2 linked regions of the Priestia megaterium genome follow. The protein of the gene in region 1 interacts with the protein of each later gene in a pairwise test. Links are inferred from orthologs where the notes say so. Each region holds a gene or a part of one and is shown on either strand. Other genes may lie near its edges.

Region 1 (8,114 bases):
AAAGATGTGCAAGGGTATATTGCTCCTCTTGTATTAAACCGTGTACTGCGTCAGTATGCCGAAGAATTAGCCGAAGCACGCAATCATCCTTTAAGTAAAAGACGCTACATGTGGAAAGTAGAATATTAATAATCTCCTAATAAAGATAGAAATCTGTATATTTTCCTTACGAGTTATACTATAATGTTATAAAACATTATAGTATAACTTATATATGAAAGCACTTACAATAAGGGGGTTTCTATATGAAAAAGACAAATTTAATCTTAGCCTCACTTTTAAGTTGTTCTTTAATGCTCGGGGGGTGTGCTGGAAAACAAACGTCTTCAGACTCAGACACAGGAAAGACAACATTAACATTCTTTCACAGATGGCCAAAAGAACCTGAAAAAAGCTACTTTGAAGAAGTTGTAAAAGAATTTGAAAAACAGCACCCTGATATTGATATTAAAACAGAAGCGGTCTTAAACGATTCGTATAAAGACAAAATTAAAGTTATGACAGGCACTAATACCCCTCCTGATGTGTACTTTTCTTGGAGCGATGAGTTTGCTAGACAATTTGTCAGAGGAAACAAAGCCTTAGATTTAACCTCATATTATAAGAAGGATTCAGCGTGGTCTTCCAAGCTTGTTCAATCTCAAATTAAACCATATACCGTTAATAAGAAAATTTACGGTGTTCCTGTCACAATGGATGGGAAAATGTTTTTTTACAACAAAGATATCTTCGATAAATTAGGATTAAAAGCGCCTACAAATTGGAACGAGCTACTAAATGTTTTAAGCGTGTTAAAAAAGAAGCATTATACAGCTTTAGAATTTGGAAGCCAGGATACATGGACCATTTCTCACTACGTAGGAACCTTAAATCAGCGCATGGTAAAGCCTGACGTTCTTTCAAAAGACTATAATTCAAAAACTGGGACATTTACGGATAAAGGCTATGTAAAAGCTCTAGAAAAATTAGAAGAATTAGTTCCTTACTTTAATAAAAATACAAATTCGATTGATCATGAATATGCAAGACAACAATTTTCAAATGGAAAAGCAGCTATGTTTTATGCTGAAACCGCTGAAATTAAGCTTTTCGGTCCAACGAAATTTAAGATTGGCATGTTTAATTTTCCTAAAGTAGAGGATGGAAAAGGAAATGCCACTAATTTAACTGGATCACCTGAAGGGTTTATGATTTCTTCTAAAACAAAGCATCCAAAAGAAGCGATGGAATTTCTTGAATTTTTAACATCAAAACAAATGGGTGAAAAGCTAGTAAAAGAGGTAGGGAAATACAGTGCAGTAAATGATACAGCTAACAGCAGTAATTCAACACCGGAGCAATTAGAAGCAGTAGATAATATTTTACAAGCCAAAGAGATGGCTCCATGGTTTGATATGGCAATCGATGCTCGAATTGCAGATACTTATTTAACAGGTGCTCAGCTTATGCTAAATGGTGATAAAACACCTAAAGAAGTAATGAAAGATGTACAAAAAGTTGCAGCGAGTGTTCGTGCTGAATCTAAAAAGTAAGGAAGTGAAAAAGCGATGTTAAAACGCAATAAGCTAACCCCTTATTTATATCTTCTTCCTGCTTTTGCTTTTTTACTACTTGTGTATATCCCTATTTTTCAGAATATTTGGGATAGTCTTTATGAGTGGAGCACATTTTCACCAGACAAAGTTTTTGTAGGAATAGATAATTATGTGCACTTATTTAAAGACCCTGTCTTTTATCAGGCACTCAAAAATAATATTCTTTATGCGGTCATTTCAATTATTTTTCAAGTGGGTGGCGGTCTAATTGTGGCTGCCGTTTTAGAAGATAAACTTATTCGAAAGTTTTCTCCTTTTTTTCGAACGGTTTATTTTTTACCAGTAGTCGTTTCGATGACCGTTATTGCCTTATTGTTTACTTTTTTTTACAACCCTGAAGTAGGGCTTTTAAATCAAGTGCTCAAAATGATCGGATTAGACTCATTGGCAAAACCTTGGCTAGGAGACAGTAATACGGCTATTTATGCAGTTATTGCTGTATCTCAGTGGCAATCTATCGGCTATATCGCCATGCTATATGTTGTAGCGATACAAAAAATCTCACCTGAATTGTATGAAGCAGCTGAAATAGACGGCGCTAATAAATTTAAAATGTTCTTTCATATTACTGTACCGCAAACAAAAGAAATGACATTTGTTGCTGTTATTTTAACACTCACTGGTGCTTTTACAGTATTTAATGAACCTTATATTTTAACTGGAGGCGGACCGGGTACATCATCTGAAGTCCTAAGTACGTATTTGTACAAAACAGCCTTTTCGAAAGATATGATGGGCTACGCTTCTTCAATTGCTACTGTCATTTTAATTATTACGCTGTTGATTTCTCTTGTTCAAATGAAAGCATTTAAAACAGGAAAGGAAGACGCTTGATGCAGATGCCTAAAACAAATGTCACCTTACCTAATGTTGTCAATACAGCCACTAAAGAAAGAAAAAAGAAGAGATACACAGGTGTAACGATAGTATATGTCGGGTTGATCGTCTATTTTATCGTCATTGCGTATCCCTTGCTTTGGATGATTATAAGTTCTTTTAAAAGCACGGATGAAATCTTTACTCACAGCTGGTCTATGCCGCATACTTGGCTAATTGAAAATTATGTGACAGCGTGGAAAAGCGGAATATCTTCTTACTTTTTAAACAGTGTGATCGTCACGAGCGCGTCTTGTTTTTTGACGGTTCTGGTCAGTGCGTTAGGAGCTTATGGACTATCACGCTTTGAGTTTCAAGGAAAAGCTTTTGTCCTTATTATATGTCTGGGAGGGCTTATGCTTTCTCCTCAGGTAAGTTTAATTCCTTTGTATAGCATTATTCAAAAACTTGGAATCTATAATACACACTTGGCACTGATTCTGCCTTATGTTGCTTATCGAATTCCTTTAACCATCTTGTTAATTCGAGCTTATTTTCTTTCGATTCCAAAAGAACTGGAGGAAGCAGCTCGGTTAGATGGATGTACAAGCTTTGGGATTTTATTTCGGATTTTTATTCCAATGAGCACGCCCATTTTATTAACAACGACAATTTTGACAGCTTACTACACATGGAATGAATTTATGTTTGCCATTATCTTTATCGACGACGACAGTTTGCGTACAATCCCAGCAGGATTAATGCAATTTAGAGACGCTTTGCAAACAGATTGGGGAGTATTACTAGCTGGACTGACCATTTCAGCAGCACCGATTGTTATGTTGTTTTTATTTATGCAAAAATATTTTATCCGTGGCATTGCTAACGGAAGTGTTAAATAATAGGAGGACAAGCAGATGAAACTAATTGGAGTAGGGGATAATGTAGTAGATTACTATAAAGATCAAGGAAAGATCTATCCAGGCGGTAACGCGCTAAATGTAGCAGTATTTTGTAATAGATTGAGCCATAATCAGTCTTCCTATATGGGAATCGTGGGGAATGACAAATCGGCAGAGCATGTAGTAAATACTCTGCAGCAAGAAAAGATGGATATTAGCAGAGTGAGAAGAGCTGTAGGAGAGAATGGAATGGCGGTTGTAACACTTGATGAACAAGGTGATCGAATTTTTGTAGGATCAAATAAAGGGGGCGTTCAATCTAGATTAAAACTAATGCTGAATGAATCGGATTTAACCTATATTCGTCAGCACGATCTTCTTCATACGAGCGTTTTTAGTCATTTAGAATCTGACCTTCCGTTGCTACATAAAATCATTGATATTTCCTTTGATTTTTCTACGAGATACGATGAGGAATATTTACAGCAAGTATGTCCATATATCAGCTATGCATTTTTCTCAGGAAGCAGCCTGCCAGAAGAAGAGTGTATGAATTTAATGAAGCGAGTACACTTGTTAGGAACCAGTGTCGTATGCGTGACAAGAGGAGAAGAGGGAGCTTTATTATCAGTAGAAAATCAATTATTTAAACAGCCTATAATCTCTACAAATGTGGTCGATACATTGGGTGCTGGAGATTCTTTCATCGCTGGTTTTCTTTCTTCTTATCTACTAGAGAAAAACATAGCAAAAGCCCTCCATAATGGAGCATTAGTGGCATCGCAAACTTGTCAAAATTACGGAGCTTTTGGATATGGAAAAGAATATCATACAGACTGTTCGATGGTTTTAAAATGAATAAAATAGCGCCTTTGCTTTTAAAGCAAGGGCGCTATTTTTATTAAGAATTAGAACTGTCTATAGTGAACGTAACGCGATTCGCAGGGTAGTGTAGAAAAGATGAATGAATCGGTCTTTTTTGTGCATCATACGCCACTTTTTCCACTTTAAACAGCGGCTCTCCGACTTCACATTCTAAATGTTTTGCTTCATCCACATTTGCAAATACCATGTTCAATAATTTTTTATTATGAACCGGAGCAATATTGTACTTATTTTTTATAGTATCGTACATTGAAACTGAATTATGGACGTGCTGATCTAAGTGTGGTAACAATTCTAAGGAGTAGTGAGAAATTTCTAAGGTAAGAGGCTGATCATCATAATACAGGATGCGCTGCAGTTCAAGGACTTCACTTTCTGGAGGGATTGATAACATCTTTGCCACATGAGCTTTTACAGGTTTTATACCAAAAGACAAAATTTTAGTCTGCGGTACTTTCCCTAATTCCGACATATACTCTGTATGCCCATTAACGGCAAACAGCTCTCTCTTAGCTTTTGGATATTGAACAAAGGTTCCTTTTCCTTGCTGACGTATCAGAAGGCCTTCTTCTACTAAATCTAATACGGCTTTTCTTACCGTAATCCGACTTACTCCGTATATATCGCACAAATCTGTTTCAATTGGAAGTTTTTCACCCGGAGTATAAACTCCTTTATTAATATCTTCTGCAATAGCCTGTTTTAACTGCATATATAAAGGCGTAGAGCTATGAGTATTTAGCTTCATCTTTTTCCTCCTCTTTCCTAAATACTTTCTTTTGAATATAATTATATTATAACGTAATGTGATGTTATATTACAATTTGCTTTTCTTCCTTTTTATCATGTATGTTTGATACAAAAGAAAGAAAGGTTGGCGAATTCAAAGTTCTATAGCATTAAGCTTCCTTTTTCATTAATTGAAAACATAGGCAATGGTTAGACAAGCAATAGAAAATATGCAACAATTTTTATTACCAGCTTCTTCAACATAAGATAAAATATAAAGAAGGTAAGAACTTTATAAAAAGGAGATTCCGCCATGGGTGAAAAAAAGAAGATTGATATAGGTGGTCTTAGTTTTGCTTGGGATTTAGAAAAGGGACAATTTAGCTTTGAAGGAGAAGATGCCATCCTTTTTTGGATTTCTTCTGCGATGAAAACATTGTTTGACACAATCGAAGAAATATCTGGAGAAGAGGCAGCTTCTGTAGTACTGGAAACCACTGGTTTCCGACAAGGATTAGTAGTAGGAGAGTACTTTCAAAATATGAAAGGCGTAACGGTTTTTGAAGCGGCTGAGTTAATTACAAATACATACGCTTCGGCTGGATGGGGAAAAACCACTATCAAATATTTAAATCCTGAAAGTAAAACTCTATCTGCTGAATTAAAAGACAGTTGGGAACATAAAATTAACGTTGCGCAAAAGAAAACAAAGGGAGGAAATTTTCTTCCGGCCCATTATGCAGGGATTTTCACAGGGCTATTCGGAACAAATATTTGGTACAAGGTGATTCAACATCAAATAGAAGGGCATGAATGCACTACAGTAGAATACTTCCCTTCCAACATTGATATCACTCAAAATATTCATCAATTAGCCAGAAGAAAAGAAGCGCAGAAAATAGAACATTTGCAAAACATTGTAGCAGAAAAAACAGCAGAGTTAAAAGATCTTATTAAAAAGCTTTCTTCTCCTATTATTCCGGTTTTGGAAGGCATAGTCGTCGTTCCTTTGATTGGCAAATACGACGAGGATAGAACGGAAGATTTGATTGTCAATACATTAAATAACCTCCCAAAACATCAGGCTAATTATCTTGTGCTAGATTTAACCGGATTGGATAAAGAACTTACTGAATATACGGCAAGTCTTATTGAAAAATTAGGTGCAGCAGCGTCTCTGATTGGTACGAAAACAATTTTAGTAGGAATTTCTGCTGACTTAGGCTTAGTTATATCAGAGACCCATATTGATTTATCAAAATATGATTGTTTTCAAACATTGCAGCACGGCATTCATTATGCATTGGCACAAAGTGGACGAAGCATCGTTTAAAAGATATATTTGAAATATAACAAAATGCGCTTTTGTGGAATAAGGATTATAGATTCTATACGTTACGATCTTCATTCAAAGTCATAACAAATTTTTTGTCAAAGAACGGAAATGTATTGAAGGATTTCATTTTTTAAAAGAGGAATTGACATAAAACCAAAAGGTGTTATATTATTTTTATATAAAACCTTTTGGTGTTATTTTTTAAAAAGGAGAATGAAGATAACGATGAATGATAAAAGTATATTAGAAGATGTAAAGCAGACGATAATATTTAACGCGCCGATTCAAAAAGTTTGGGATAAAGTAGCAACCGCAGAAGGGCTCCAACAATGGTTCATGCCTAATGATTTTCAGCCTCAGGTAGGATATGAATTTCATTTACAATCGCCTTTTGGACCATCTCCGTGTAAAGTATTAGAAATAGATGCACCAAACTATCTTTCTTTCTCTTGGGATACGGATGGATGGATCGTTTCGTTTACCTTAAAAGAAATGGGTAATCAAACTGAATTTACGCTTATTCATAGCGGGTGGAAAGAAGCTGAAACACTTCTTGAAAAAGCAAACGAAAAGAGTTCAGTGGTACGAGATAGAATGAGCTACGGGTGGATTAGTCTCGTGAATGAAAAACTTCGAAAGGTTGTTGAAAACTAAATGACTTCATCAGCTGCCAAGCATGATATCTTTCAAGCGATTGCTGATCCTACTCGAAGAAAAGTACTTGAGCTGCTTTCTAAAAAAGAATTGCCTATTTCAGAAATAACGTCTCATTTTTCAATAAGTCGTACCGCTATTGTCAAGCATCTTCGTATACTTTCAGAAGCAGACTTAGTCCATGGACAAAAAAAAGGCAGAGAAAAAGTGTATTATCTTCAGCCAGAGCCTTTAAAAGAAGTAAAAGATTGGCTTTCTTACTACGAGCAATTTTGGACGAACAAATTATCTATTCTGCAGCATATAGTTGAAAGAGATGAAGAAAGAAATCAATAGAAAAAGCATAAAAACGTTTTTTATAGGTAATATAGCAAAGCCAGTCGTTAAAAAGACTGGCTGTTTTACATAAAAGCTGGTTTTATTCTAGAAGGGCAAATAAAAGAAAGATGCAGAACAACATAGGGCATTTCTTGAAATAAAAAGATAGACCTTTAGAAGAAAGAAGGAGGAAGCAAAGTAATGAACTCGCTTTTATTTTACGGAACGAGCGATGCCCAAGGGGTACCTCGATTATTGTGTGACTGTAAAGTATGTACACAAAAAGATCAATTAAATCAGCGCACAAGACCTAGTGCACAGTTTACAATGGACGGTAACGTGTTTTTGATTGATGTCTCACCTGATTTTAAACATCAATTTCATTTATACAATAACAAAAAAATACCTTCTACCGTTTTTATTACTCATCCTCACAATGACCATGTTGCTGGTTTAGGGGATTTAGCCGACTTATGCTACTGGAACAATGTAAATACAGAAATCGTAGGAGCACCTGAAGTCATCAACGAGTTAATCGAAAGATTTCCTTATCTCGCAAAAAGAAAAGGGCTTACCTTTAACGGCACGTTAAAATGGGAAAGCGGAGAAACAACCATTACGTTTCATAAAGTAAATCACGGATTTAACGGTCATTCCTATGGGATTGTGGTTCATGAAGAACAAGGAAAGCGCTGGGCGTATGTATCCGATTCTTTTAATGTGACAAAAGAACAGTGGCAGCCTTTTTACCACTTAGATTTACTGATATTTGGTACATCTTTCTGGAAAGAATATCTTCAAAAAGAAAAAAGATCCGTATATGACGTGACAGAGGCAATGGAGATCAAAGCGAAGCTACAGGCAAAAAACATGGTGTTT
Region 2 (2,946 bases), 1.6 Mb from region 1 along the record:
ATGCCACTGAAACAGAAGAGGAAAAGCCAAAGCCGCAAAAAGTACAAATTTATATCGAAGATGCAGATAACGATATGTCCGTTCCTGCTAAAGAACTAACGATTACTGAAACAACAAAAGAATCGTTCGATGTCTTAGTCGATGAAAATGAAAAAGCGTCTTATAAAATTGTCCGAGACGGGGAAGTTATTGAAGAAAAAGACGTTGAATATCCAGAGTGATAGGAGTGAGGTTATGCCAGAAGGAAGAATTATTAAATCCCTTAGCGGATTTTATTATGTTCTTCATGACGGACAAGTAACGCAATGTCGAGGACGAGGTGTTTTTCGTAAAAAGAAGGTAACGCCTTTAGTCGGTGACAATGTAGTATTTCAGGCAGAAAATAAGCTTGAAGGATATATACTTGAAATTAAAGAACGTAAAAATGAATTAGTTCGTCCCCCTATTTCAAATGTTGATCAGGCGCTGCTTGTTTTTTCAGCGATTGAACCTGATTTTAGCACAATGCTTCTTGACCGATTTTTAGTGTTAGTGGAGTCTAATCATATTGAACCTATTATTTGTATTTCAAAAGTAGATCTTTTATCACAGCAGCAAAAACAAGAAATCGAGCAATATGCCGAAGAATATCGTAAAATAGGATATGAGGTCATTTTAACGTCGACAGTCACAGAAAAAGGCATGGAACAAATTCAGCCGTTATTTGAAGATCGCGTGACGGTTATTGCCGGACAGTCAGGTGTAGGTAAATCTTCACTGTTAAATACACTTAAACCAGAGCTTGAGTTAAAGACAAATGATATTTCAATGTCACTTGGAAGAGGAAAGCATACAACACGTCATGTAGAACTTATTTCGTTTGGTGAAGGGTTAGTAGCCGATACGCCAGGCTTTAGCTCACTGGAATTTTTAACGTTAGAAGTAGAAGAGTTAACCGATTGTTTTCCTGAAATGTCGCGTTTGAGTGAACAGTGTAAATTTCGAGGTTGTTTGCATGTGAAAGAACCAAAATGTGCGGTGAAAGAAGCATACGAACAAAAAGAAATTCCGAGTTATCGCTACGAACATTACTTGCAATTTATTGAGGAAATTAAGCAAAGAAAGCCGAGGTATTAAAAATGACAAAAATCGCACCTTCCATTTTATCTGCCAATTTTTCAAAGCTTGCTGAAGAAATTCGTGAAGTTGAAGCAGGTGGAGCAGACTACATCCATATAGACGTTATGGATGGCCATTTTGTTCCTAATATTACAATTGGACCGCTTATCGTTGAGGCTGTACGCCCTGTCACAACACTGCCATTAGATGTGCATTTAATGATTGAAAACCCAGATCAATACGTTCCAATGTTTGCAAAGGCAGGTGCTGATATTTTAACGGTACATGCTGAAGCGTGTACTCATTTGCACCGCACCATTCAATTAATTAAAGAGCACGGCATGAAAGCAGGCGTTGCTTTAAATCCTGCAACGCCAATTGACGTGGTCAAGCATATCTTAGAAGATATCGATCTTATTTTATTAATGACGGTGAACCCAGGCTTTGGAGGACAAAACTTCATTCCAAGTGTACTGCCGAAAATTGAGCAAATCTCTCAGCTTATTGAAATTCGTCACCTTTCTATTGAAGTAGAGGTTGATGGAGGAATTAATGAAGAAACAGCACGAAAATGTGTGGAAGCAGGAGCGAATGTCTTAGTGGCTGGCTCAGCTATTTATAATCAAGAAGATCGAGCTGGCGCAATTAGTCAAATTCGCACAACTGTTCAAGCGTAAGTAATAAAAGCTGCTGTGTACAACGAGTAGAACTTGTACACAGCAGCTTTTTCTTTTAGGATAAAGAAAACATATTTATTTCGTTCATTTTTTGATAGAAAAGGAGCATATACATAATGAAAATTCATATTCTAGCAGGGGGACCGGATGAACATATGCCACCCCTGCACCAATCAAATGATGTAAAGTGGGTAGGAGTAGACCGCGGCGTATTCCTTCTTCTTCAACAAGACATTTTGCCCGTGAAAGCATTCGGAGATTTTGATTCCATTACAAATGCTCAGCTTAAGCTAGTGAGAGAAGCATTACAAGATGTTGAATTGTATCCTGCAGAAAAAGATGCAACGGATTTGGAACTTGCTTTTGAGTGGGCAATAGAGCAAAAACCGGACAGTATTTGTATCTTTGGAGCAACAGGTGGAAGGCTTGACCACATGTTTGGAAGCATTCAGCTCCTGTACAAAGGGTTAAAAAAGAAAGCGAATGTACAAATGATTGACAATCAAAATATCATTCAATTGTTTGAACCAGGCACTTATCATGTTGATCGTTTAAAGGAGTTTCACTATATTTCATTCGTTCCTTTTGCAGGCGGTGTAAAAGAGCTTACGCTAGAAGGTTTCAAATATCCGCTCAATAAGCATGAAGTAGAACTCGGCTCAACTTTATGTATTAGCAATGAACTTATTCAACAAAGAGGTACTTTTTCATTTACAAAAGGCATATTAATGATGGTAAGAAGCAATGATAAAAATTGCTTGTGATGAAGTATGGAAAATGAGAGCAGGACATAGGGCTTTCTTTAAAAGGAGATAAAGTGTGGAGACGGTTAGGAGGGACAGTATGAAATTCTATACAATCAAACTTCCAAAGTTTTTAGGTGGCATCGTAAAGGTCATGCTTAATTCGTTCAAAAAAGATTAACAACGCCGGAATAATAAAAGAAGCACCATAAAATATGGTGCTTTTTCATTATAAAGATTAAACGCGTTGAACTTTACCAGACTTAAGGGCTCTAGCTGAAACGTACACACGTTTTGGTTTACCGTTCACTAAGATACGTACTTTTTGAACGTTAGCACCCCATTTACGCTTAGTAGCGTTCATTGCGTGAGAACGTGCGTTACCTGAACGAGCTTTTCTACCAGTTACTACACATTTGCGTGCCATG

The links. Proteins that work in one complex are often made in the same cells at the same time.
Region 2: the proteins of LIS78_RS12680 (region 1) and rpe interact in binary tests that used the Escherichia coli proteins (3 or more experiments, as listed by UniProt). The link is inferred for Priestia megaterium from one-to-one orthologs.

What each region holds. Positions count from the first base shown.
Region 1 is NZ_CP085442.1:2,511,239-2,519,352, forward strand. Bases 2,513-5,249 are described here. They hold LIS78_RS12680 (fructoselysine 6-kinase), read left to right. Parts: upstream 2,513-3,328; coding sequence 3,329-4,171; downstream 4,172-5,249. Other genes in these bases: LIS78_RS12675 (carbohydrate ABC transporter permease), read left to right, coding at 2,513-3,313; LIS78_RS12685 (GntR family transcriptional regulator), read right to left, coding at 4,215-4,946; LIS78_RS12690 (STAS domain-containing protein), read left to right, coding at 5,241-5,249. In the rest of the region: LIS78_RS12660 (SIS domain-containing protein), read left to right, coding at 1-129; LIS78_RS12665 (ABC transporter substrate-binding protein), read left to right, coding at 246-1,532; LIS78_RS12670 (carbohydrate ABC transporter permease), read left to right, coding at 1,548-2,429; more of LIS78_RS12675, read left to right, coding at 2,429-2,512; more of LIS78_RS12690, read left to right, coding at 5,250-6,260; LIS78_RS12695 (SRPBCC family protein), read left to right, coding at 6,489-6,917; LIS78_RS12700 (ArsR/SmtB family transcription factor), read left to right, coding at 6,918-7,253; LIS78_RS12705 (MBL fold metallo-hydrolase), read left to right, coding at 7,437-8,114. UniProt on the Escherichia coli protein: Catalyzes the ATP-dependent phosphorylation of fructoselysine to fructoselysine 6-phosphate. Functions in a fructoselysine degradation pathway that allows E.coli to grow on fructoselysine or psicoselysine.
Region 2 is NZ_CP085442.1:4,134,841-4,137,786, reverse strand. It holds rpe (ribulose-phosphate 3-epimerase), read left to right. Parts: upstream 1-1,118; coding sequence 1,119-1,775; downstream 1,776-2,946. Other genes in the region: rpmB (50S ribosomal protein L28), read right to left, coding at 2,757-2,945; spoVM (stage V sporulation protein SpoVM), read left to right, coding at 2,619-2,699; LIS78_RS21455 (thiamine diphosphokinase), read left to right, coding at 1,892-2,539; rsgA (ribosome small subunit-dependent GTPase A), read left to right, coding at 235-1,116; pknB (Stk1 family PASTA domain-containing Ser/Thr kinase), read left to right, coding at 1-221. UniProt on the Escherichia coli protein: Catalyzes the reversible epimerization of D-ribulose 5-phosphate to D-xylulose 5-phosphate.